Regions from separate parts of the Vescimonas coprocola genome, predicted to be linked through region 2. Evidence: a T-box and tRNA genes for the amino acid it is inferred to sense, from the RefSeq annotation. Region 2 holds a T-box; the other holds one or more tRNA genes.
What was found. A T-box is a leader RNA that pairs with one kind of tRNA and senses whether it is charged. The one in region 2 lies ahead of ileS (isoleucine--tRNA ligase), so its partner is inferred to be a tRNA-Ile.

Region 1 (4,435 bases), 230 kb from region 2:
AAAGGGAAACAGCCCAGACCCACAGCTAAGGTCCCAAATGTATGCTAAGTGGAAAACGATGTGGAGTTGCGAAAACAACCAGGATGTTGGCTTAGAAGCAGCCACTCATTAAAAGAGTGCGTAATAGCTCACTGGTCGAGTGACTCTGCGCGGAAAATGTAACGGGGCTAAGTATACAACCGAAGCTTGGGATTGTCTAAAGACAGTGGTAGGGGAGCGTCGTGTATGGGGTGAAGTCGCATCGGAAGGAGCGGTGGACTGTACACGAGTGAGAATGCCGGAATGAGTAGCGAGAATTATGTGGGAATCATAATGGCCGAAAATCTAAGGTTTCTTGGGGAAGGTTCGTCCGCCCAAGGTAAGCCGGGAGCTAAGGCGAGGCCGCAAGGCGTAGTCGATGCACATACGGTAGAAATTCCGTAGCCACCGAACCTTAAACCGGAAGGACACTTTCAGATAGCAGAACCCAGCCGTTGGTAGAGCTGGGCGAAAGGGACTGAAATATAGTAGGGAAGTCTGCGATGCTGAGAGGCGAGAAAAGCTCCGGTGTATGCTAAGGTGCCCGTACCGCAAACCGACACAGGTAGATGAGGAGAGAATCCTAAGGCCAACGGGAGAAGGGTTGTTAAGGAACTCGGCAAATTGACCCCGTAACTTCGGAAGAAGGGGAGCCCCGAAAGGGGCCGCAGTGAATAGGCCCAAGCAACTGTTTACCAAAAACACAGGTTTATGCTAAATCGAAAGATGACGTATATGAGCTGACGCCTGCCCGGTGCCGGAAGGTTAAGAGGAGATGTCAGGAGCAATCCGAAGCATTGAATTGAAGCCCCGGTAAACGGCGGCCGTAACTATAACGGTCCTAAGGTAGCGAAATTCCTTGTCAGGTAAGTTCTGACCCGCACGAATGGCGTAATGATTTGGGCACTGTCTCAACAGCCCTGCCCGGCGAAATTGTAGTACTGGTGAAGATGCCAGTTACCCGCAACTAGACGGAAAGACCCCATGGAGCTTTACTGCAGTTTAATACTGGGAATCGGTAATGCATGTACAGGATAGGTGGGAGACTTGGAAGCATAGTCGTCAGGCTATGTGGAGTCACCGGTGGGATACCACTCTTGTATTGCTGGTTTCCTAACCTGCGGCCGTGAATCCGGTCGGGGGACACTGTTAGACGGGCAGTTTGACTGGGGCGGTCGCCTCCAAAAGAGTAACGGAGGCGCTCAAAGGTTCGTTCAGCACGGACGGAAATCGTGCATTGAGTGTAAACGCATAAACGAGCCTAACTGCGAGACCGACGGGTCGAGCAGTAACGAAAGTTGGAGTTAGTGATCCGGTGGTATGTGAGTGGAAATGCCATCGCTCAACGGATAAAAGCTACCCTGGGGATAACAGGCTGATCTCCCCCAAGCGTCCACAGCGACGGGGAGGTTTGGCACCTCGATGTCGGCTCGTCGCATCCTGGGGCTGTATTCGGTCCCAAGGGTTTGGCTGTTCGCCAATTAAAGCGGCACGCGAGCTGGGTTCAGAACGTCGTGAGACAGTTCGGTCCCTATCTGTTGCGGGCGTAAGAGATTTGAAGGGAGCTGTCCTTAGTACGAGAGGACCGGGATGGACGTACCTCTGGTGCACCAGTTGTCCTGCCAAGGGCATAGCTGGGTAGCTATGTACGGACGAGATAAACGCTGAAAGCATCTAAGCGTGAAACTCTCCCTAAGATGAGATCTCTCATCCTTTATGGAGTAAGGGCCCAGAAAGACGATCTGGTTGATAGGCCGGAGGTGGAAGTGCAGTAATGTATGCAGCTGACCGGTACTAATAGCCCGAGGGCTTGACCTACGATTTATGCAGGCAATGGCCTTCCTTCCATCCTCTTCTTTGTTCGGTTTTGAAGGTGTAAGCGAAAGACATCTGAGTGATATGCACCATTAGCTCAGCTGGTAGAGCACCTGACTCTTAATCAGGGTGTCCAGGGTTCGAGTCCCTGATGGTGTACCACGGTTATTTCACAAGGATACTTGTGTGATAATATAAAGGAAAAAATGGCCCGTTGGTCAAGTGGTTAAGACAGAGGCCTCTCACGCCTTTAACATCGGTTCGAATCCGGTACGGGTCACCATTTCTTCTTGACAAATTGCGTAAAAGTGCATATACTACTGTTTGTTACCGCTGATACGGTTTCAATAGTTGGTGCTGATTAGGGCGAGGGTCCACCCGTTCCCATCCCGAACACGGAAGTTAAGCTCGCTTCTGCCCACAATACTTGGCTGGAGACGGCCCGGGAAGATAGGTAGCGCCAACACGCCTTCTTAGCTCAATGGTAGAGCATTCGGCTGTTAACCGAAGGGTTGTAGGTTCGAGCCCTACAGAAGGCGCCAAGGGTGTGCCGCCACTCGTAAGGTGGCGGCACACTTCCTTTTTACATGATGTCCGCCGAGAGAGCCGATCACTTGGGCCTTTAGCTCAGTTGGTTAGAGCAGACGGCTCATAACCGTCCGGTCCCGGGTTCGAGTCCCCGAAGGCCCACCACACAGGGGTATAGCTCAGCTGGTAGAGCAGCGGTCTCCAAAACCGCGTGTCGAGAGTTCGAATCTTTCTGCCCCTGCCAAAAACGAAATTCCTGCCGATGAAAGTCGGCAGGAATTTTCTTTGCCTATGATGGCCAACTTGCAGCTATGACGGGAAATTTTTCTTGTTTTGTTCTTGTTCCGCTGAGAGGTTTATGATACCCTAAAGGTAGGAAGAAGATCTCATATGAGCATTAAGGCCTACGGACAGAACTCATGGCGGGGTAGAACTGTCACGGTGGTACGGGTGTATCCGAGGAATAAGAGCTTGTTTTTTGTGATCTTTTTCGTGGGGATTAATGACGCTGAAATTGTGCCGCTGACGAATTTCTGGCGGAGAACGGCTATGTCAGTAATTTCAGCGAGACAAGGCTCCACCACGAGATCTATCTCTCCGACCCACGGAAGGCGGCACCGGAAAAGCGAAAAACCGTTATCCGGCACCCTATTAAAAAGTGCGACGGAGAAAATTCTCCGCAGGCAAAGGAGGGCTTCCATGGACTATATTCGGATCATCGAGGACAACATCGATGGAGAGCACATCTGCTGCGCCATGTCCGGCAAACAGAGTCTTGTCAAGAAGGAATGGCTCAGGCAGCGGTTTGCGGAGGGACTGGTCTTTTACCGGAGCCGGGAGCGGGGCAAGTGCTTCATCGAATATATCCCGGCGGAGTACGCATGGGTTCCCATTCAGGCGGAGGGATACCTCTACATTAACTGCCTGTGGGTCTCCGGCTCCATGAAAGGCCACGGCTACTCCAATGACCTGCTGGCGGAGTGCATCCGGGATGCCAAGGCGCAGGGGCGAAAGGGTCTGTGCACCCTGTCCGCCCAAGGACGGAAGCGTGAGTTTCTCTCCGACCCGAAGTACCTGGCGCACAAGGGCTTCACAACGGCGGATACCTCTGCATGCGGGATCGAATTGCTGTATCTGCCTCTTGTTCCCTGCGCAGAGCCGCCGAAATTCAAGGACTGCGCCAAACAGCCCATTGTGGAGGAGAGCGGCTTCGTGCTCTATTACACGGATCAGTGTCCCTTCACCTACTACTGGGTGCCGAGAGTGGTGGAGGCTGCCAAGGCGCATCATATTCCCTTGAAGGTCATCCATGTCACCAGCAGGGAGCAGGCGCAGAATGTGCCGTCGCCGGTGACCACCTATGTCCTGTTTCGGGACGGGAAATTTCTGACCCAGGGCATCCAGAGCGACAAGAAATTCCTGAAGCTTGCGGGAGTGGAGGCACAATAGACCGCTGCGGGCGGCGCACAAGAAGATTTAGGAGGTGTCCCATGGAGGGATTCAAGGCGAAGGAATACAAGATTTTTGAGCTGTTTGATAAGCAGTGGGCTATCGTTACCGCCGGGTCCATGGCGCATTACAACAGCTGTACCGTCAGCTGGGGAAGCCTAGGAAATATCTGGGGCCATGCGGGACATAGCTGCCCCATCGTTACGGTCTATGTCCACCCGGCCCGTTACACCAGTGAGTTTTTAAGGGACAGCGACATTTTCACGGTGAGCTTTTACCCGGAGAGCTGCCGAAAGGCGCTGAGTTATATCGGCTCCCACTCCGGCCGGGACGGCGATAAGATTGCCGCTGCCGGGCTGACGCCTGTGACCATGGGACAGGGTGTGACATTCCGGGAGGCGAATCTGACCTTCCTCTGTAAGAAGCTGTATCAGCACCAATTCTCCAAAGATGATCTGGCCCCGGAAATTCAGGCGTATTACGCCGCTGCGCCGCAGGTGTACCCGGACTTTCAGGGCGGCTGGCAGCCGCACATAGTCTTTGTAGGGGAGATCACAGCCGTCAGGGACGACCGGTGAGGGGGAAAGCCGGAAAACTTGCCGCCATATAGCAGAAAAGCCGCTAT
Region 2 (4,435 bases):
TCGCCATCCCAAGACGAAGCCCCATGTGGAGGAGGTCCGGGAGATGGAGCAGGCGCTGGACGTGGCGGGTCTGGTCCAGCGGGCCATGGAGAACCGGGACATCGTGAAGATCAAGTGAGAAAGAGAACCTGCTGACAAAAAGTATGCCGCCGGAGGCACGTTCCTTCGGAGACACCTCCTAAAAGCAAATCATCAAAGGAAGTGAGCCTATGACCTATCACGCAGAGATCATCGCCGTGGGTACCGAGCTGCTGCTGGGCAACATCGCCAACACCGATGCACAGGAGCTGTCGCAGGCGCTGGCCTCCGTAGGTGTGGACGTGCTGTACCATACCGTGGTGGGCGACAACCCCCAACGGCTGGAGGAGGCGATCGCCATCGCCCGGAAGCGGGCGGACCTGCTGATCTTCACCGGCGGCCTTGGCCCCACCTATGATGACCTCACCAAGGAGACGGTCTGCCGGGTACTGGATGTTCCCCTGACCTTCCACCCGGAGGCGGCGGCAGACATCCGCCGCAACTTCGACATCATCTTCCACCGAGAGATGCCGCCCGGCACCCTGCATCAGGCGGAGCTGCCGGAGGGCTGTGAGGTGTTCTGCAATCGGGTCGGCACCGCACCGGGCTGCGTGTTCTGCGCCGGTGACGTGACGGCGGTGCTGCTGCCCGGCGTGCCGTCGGAGTGCCGCTACCTGACGGAGACGGCGCTGCTGCCGTGGCTGCGCCGCCAGAGCAGCGGGACCATCCTCTCCCACGACCTGAGGATCTTCGGCCTGTCGGAGCCGCAGGTGCAGGAGCTGCTGGGGGATCTGATGGATCAGGCGGTGAACCCGTCGCTGGCCCCCTATGCCAAGACCGGCGAGGTGATGCTGCGGCTCACCGCCAAGGGCGACAGTCCTGCCGCCTGCGAGGAGCGTATGGCGCCGCTGCTGGAGCAGGTGCGTGGACGGCTGGGCGCCTACCTCTACGGCATCGATGTCTCCGGATTGGAGGAGACAGTGCTGCACCTGCTGCACCAGCACGGCAAGACCTTCTCGGCGGCGGAGAGCTGCACCGGCGGCCTTATCGCAAAACGCATCACCGATCTGCCGGGTGCCTCTTGCGTGTTCCGGGGAGGTGTGGTATCCTATACCAATGAGGTGAAGGCCTCTGTGCTGGGCGTGCCGCAGGAGACGCTGGACCGCTATGGCGCCGTGTCCGAGCCGGTGGCAAGAGCCATGGCGGAGGGCGTGCGGCGCATCACCGGCAGCGACCTGTCCGTGGCCACCACGGGGCTGGCCGGCCCCGACGGCGACGACCGGGGAAACCCTGTGGGCACGGTGTTCGTGGCCCTGAGCACCCCGGAGCGCACGGCGGTGCGGCACATGAACTGCGGCAGCGGACGGGACCGGGTGCGGATGCTGGCATCCCACTGTGCCTTTGACCTGCTCCGCAGAGAGCTGGAACATTTACCGATCGAAGGAGAATGAACATGGCGAAGAAAGAACCCTATGATATGACCAACAACTACGCCCGTATGGAGCGGGACAAGCGCAAGGCCATCGGCAACCCCAACAAGAACATCCACCACAAGAAGAACGGCTCCAACTACCAGAAGGATACCGGCTCTATGGTCCGCAGCACCTCCGCCCGGCAGGAGCCGGAGAAGATGTCCACCACCATGAAGGTGCTCATCGGCGTGGTATTCGTGGTGCTGGTGGCGGCGCTGGTGCTGCGCAGCACCGTATGGAAGGATAACGTGGTGGCCGGTGCATGGATGATGGTGCTGGTGGGGGCCGTGTGCGGCCTCATGTACTACGTCCGCAAGCGCTATCCCGGCAAGCGCAAGGTGGGCGGCACCATGGATACCGTGATCTCCGCCCTGCTGATCCTGTTCTGCGTGGTGTATGTGGGCATGGGCGCCATGGCGCTGGTGGCCATGAATAAGTAAACTTTTCCCGTTGACAAACCCCGCAAAAGTGGGTATAGTAAAGGGAGAATATGCATATCTGCGAGGATGGGGACAGTAGCCCGTCCCTCCGATGCCAAGAGAGCCGCCGTATGGTGCAAGGCGGACACGGAGGACAGCGGTGAAGATCACCCCGGAGCATCCGGCTGAACCGGCAGTAAGCCCGGACGGCAGAGGGCCGTTATCTTCCCTTCCCCCCACGGCTCGTGGGGCAGAGCGGCCGCACCCGGTGCGGCAACAAGAGTGGTACCGCAGAGGTTTCTTAGTGGCCTTTGTCTCTTACGGAGACAAGGGCCATTTTTTTGTTTTCAAATATATTTTCATACACGGAGGTAACACATGGAGTACAAAAAGACGCTGAACATGACCAAGAGCGGCTTTCCCATGCGGGCGGGCCTGCCCAAGCGGGAGCCGGAGATGCTCAAGCACTGGGAGGAGCTGGACCTGTATCACGAGCTGCTGAAGAAGAACGAGGGCAAGCCCCGCTTCGCCCTGCACGACGGCCCTCCCTTCTCCAACGGCGCTCTGCACATGGGCCACGCCCTGAACAAGTCCATCAAGGACTTCATTACCCGCAGCTATGCCATGCGGGGCTACTACACCCCCTATATCCCCGGCTGGGACAATCACGGTATGCCCATCGAGAGCGCCATCATCAAGCAGAACAAGCTCAATCGCAAGGCCATGGGCGTGGCGGAGTTCCGCTCCGCCTGCCATGAGTTTGCCGACCACTATATCGACGTCCAGCGTCAGGGCTTCAAGCGCATGGGCGTGGTGGGCGATTGGGATCACCCCTATAAGACCATGGACCCCGCCTTCGAGGCGCAGGAGGTTCGTGTGTTTGGCAAGATGTATGAAAAGGGCTACATCTACAAGGGCCTCAAGCCCGTGTACTGGTGCCCCCACGACGAGACGGCGCTGGCCGAGGCGGAGATCGAGTATCAGGACGACCCCTGCACCACGGTGTATGTGAAGTTCCCCATGTACGACGATCTGGGCAAGCTCTCCCATCTGGATAAGAGCAAGCTGAACTTCGTCATCTGGACCACCACCATCTGGACCCTGCCCGGCAACCTGGCCATTGCCCTGCACCCGCAGGAGGAGTACGCCGTGGTCCGTGCCGACGGCGGCGAGATGTATATCATGGCCCGGCCGCTGGTGGAAAAGGTCATGAAGATCGGCGGCGTGGAACACTACGAGATCGTGGAGACCCACCCCGGCGCCTTCTTCGAGAATATGCTGGCCAGCCACCCCTTCCTGCCTAAGACCAGCCGTCTGGTGCTGGCGGATTACGTCACCATGGACTCCGGTACCGGCTGCGTCCACACCGCCCCCGGCTTCGGTGCCGACGACTATCAGACCTGCCTGCGCTACGGTATGGATATGGTGGTGCCGGTGGACGATCAGGGCCGCCACACCGACTATGCCGGCAAGTACGCCGGGATGAAGACCGAGGAGTCTAACCCCGTCATTCTGGCGGATATGAAGGAGAGCGGCGCTCTCTTTGCCAGCGAGGAGATCGTCCACAGCTATCCCCACTGCTGGCGCTGCAAGAAGCCCATCATCTTCCGGGCCACTCCCCAGTGGTTCTGCTCCGTGGAGTCCTTCAAGGACGAGGCCTGCGCTGCCTGTGAGGACGTGCGCTGGGTGCCCACCTGGGGCAAGGACCGGATGCGCTCCATGATCCTGGAGCGCACCGACTGGTGCATCAGCCGCCAGCGCCGCTGGGGTCTGCCCATTCCCGTGTTCTACTGCAAGGACTGCGGCAAGCCCATCTGCACGCCGGAGACCATCGACGCCGTCTCCCGCCTGTTCGAGGAGAAGGGCTCCAACGCATGGTTCGAGATGACGGCGGAGGAGATTTTGCCGGAGGGCTTCACCTGCCCCCACTGCGGCAAGTCCGCCGGCTTTGAGCAGGAGAGCGACACGCTGGACGGCTGGTTCGACTCCGGCTCCACCCACTTCGCCTCCATGGAGCGCACGCAGGGCTTCTGGCCCGCCACCATGTATCTGGAGGGCCTTGACCAGTACCGTGGTTGGTTCCAGTCCTCCCTGCTGACCGCCGTGGGCGCTCTGGGCCGTGGCGCTCCCTTCAAGGAGTGCGTCACCCATGGCTGGACCGTGGACGGTCAGGGCCGTGCCATGCACAAGTCCCTCGGCAACGGCGTGGACCCGGCAGAGGTGTTCAACAAGTACGGCGCCGATCTGCTGCGCCTGTGGGCCGGCTCCTCCGACTACCATGTGGATGTCCGCTGCTCCGACGAGATCTTTAAGCAGCTGTCCCAGAACTATCTGAAGTTCCGCAACACCGCCAAGTTCTGCCTGGATAACCTGACGGACTTTGACCCCAACACGCTGGTGGCCCCGGCGGATATGCTGGAGCTGGACAAGTGGGCCATGACCCGTCTCAACGCCCTCATCGCCAAGGTGTTCACCGCCTATGACAACTATGAGTTCCATGTGGTGTCCCACGCCGTCAACGACTTC

Region 1: it encodes a tRNA-Ile, which carries the amino acid that the T-box ahead of ileS (isoleucine--tRNA ligase) is inferred to sense. The anticodon was not compared.

Annotation. Positions count from the first base shown of each region.
Region 1 is NZ_AP023418.1:2,535,839-2,540,273, forward strand. Features, by position in the region: rRNA gene KJS28_RS12285 (23S ribosomal RNA) at 1-1,836, shown strand, start outside; tRNA gene KJS28_RS12290 (tRNA-Lys) at 1,920-1,995, shown strand; tRNA gene KJS28_RS12295 (tRNA-Glu) at 2,042-2,116, shown strand; rRNA gene rrf (5S ribosomal RNA) at 2,184-2,299, shown strand; tRNA gene KJS28_RS12305 (tRNA-Asn) at 2,301-2,375, shown strand; tRNA gene KJS28_RS12310 (tRNA-Ile) at 2,450-2,526, shown strand; tRNA gene KJS28_RS12315 (tRNA-Trp) at 2,530-2,605, shown strand; partial or broken gene KJS28_RS12570 (GyrI-like domain-containing protein) at 2,886-3,020, shown strand; gene KJS28_RS12320 (YoaP domain-containing protein) at 3,061-3,810, shown strand; gene KJS28_RS12325 (flavin reductase family protein) at 3,852-4,388, shown strand.
Region 2 is NZ_AP023418.1:2,302,752-2,307,186, forward strand. Features, by position in the region: gene thiI (tRNA uracil 4-sulfurtransferase ThiI) at 1-118, shown strand, start outside; gene KJS28_RS11215 (competence/damage-inducible protein A) at 210-1,469, shown strand; gene KJS28_RS11220 (hypothetical protein) at 1,472-1,930, shown strand; T-box leader at 1,985-2,231, shown strand; gene ileS (isoleucine--tRNA ligase) at 2,288-4,435, shown strand, end outside.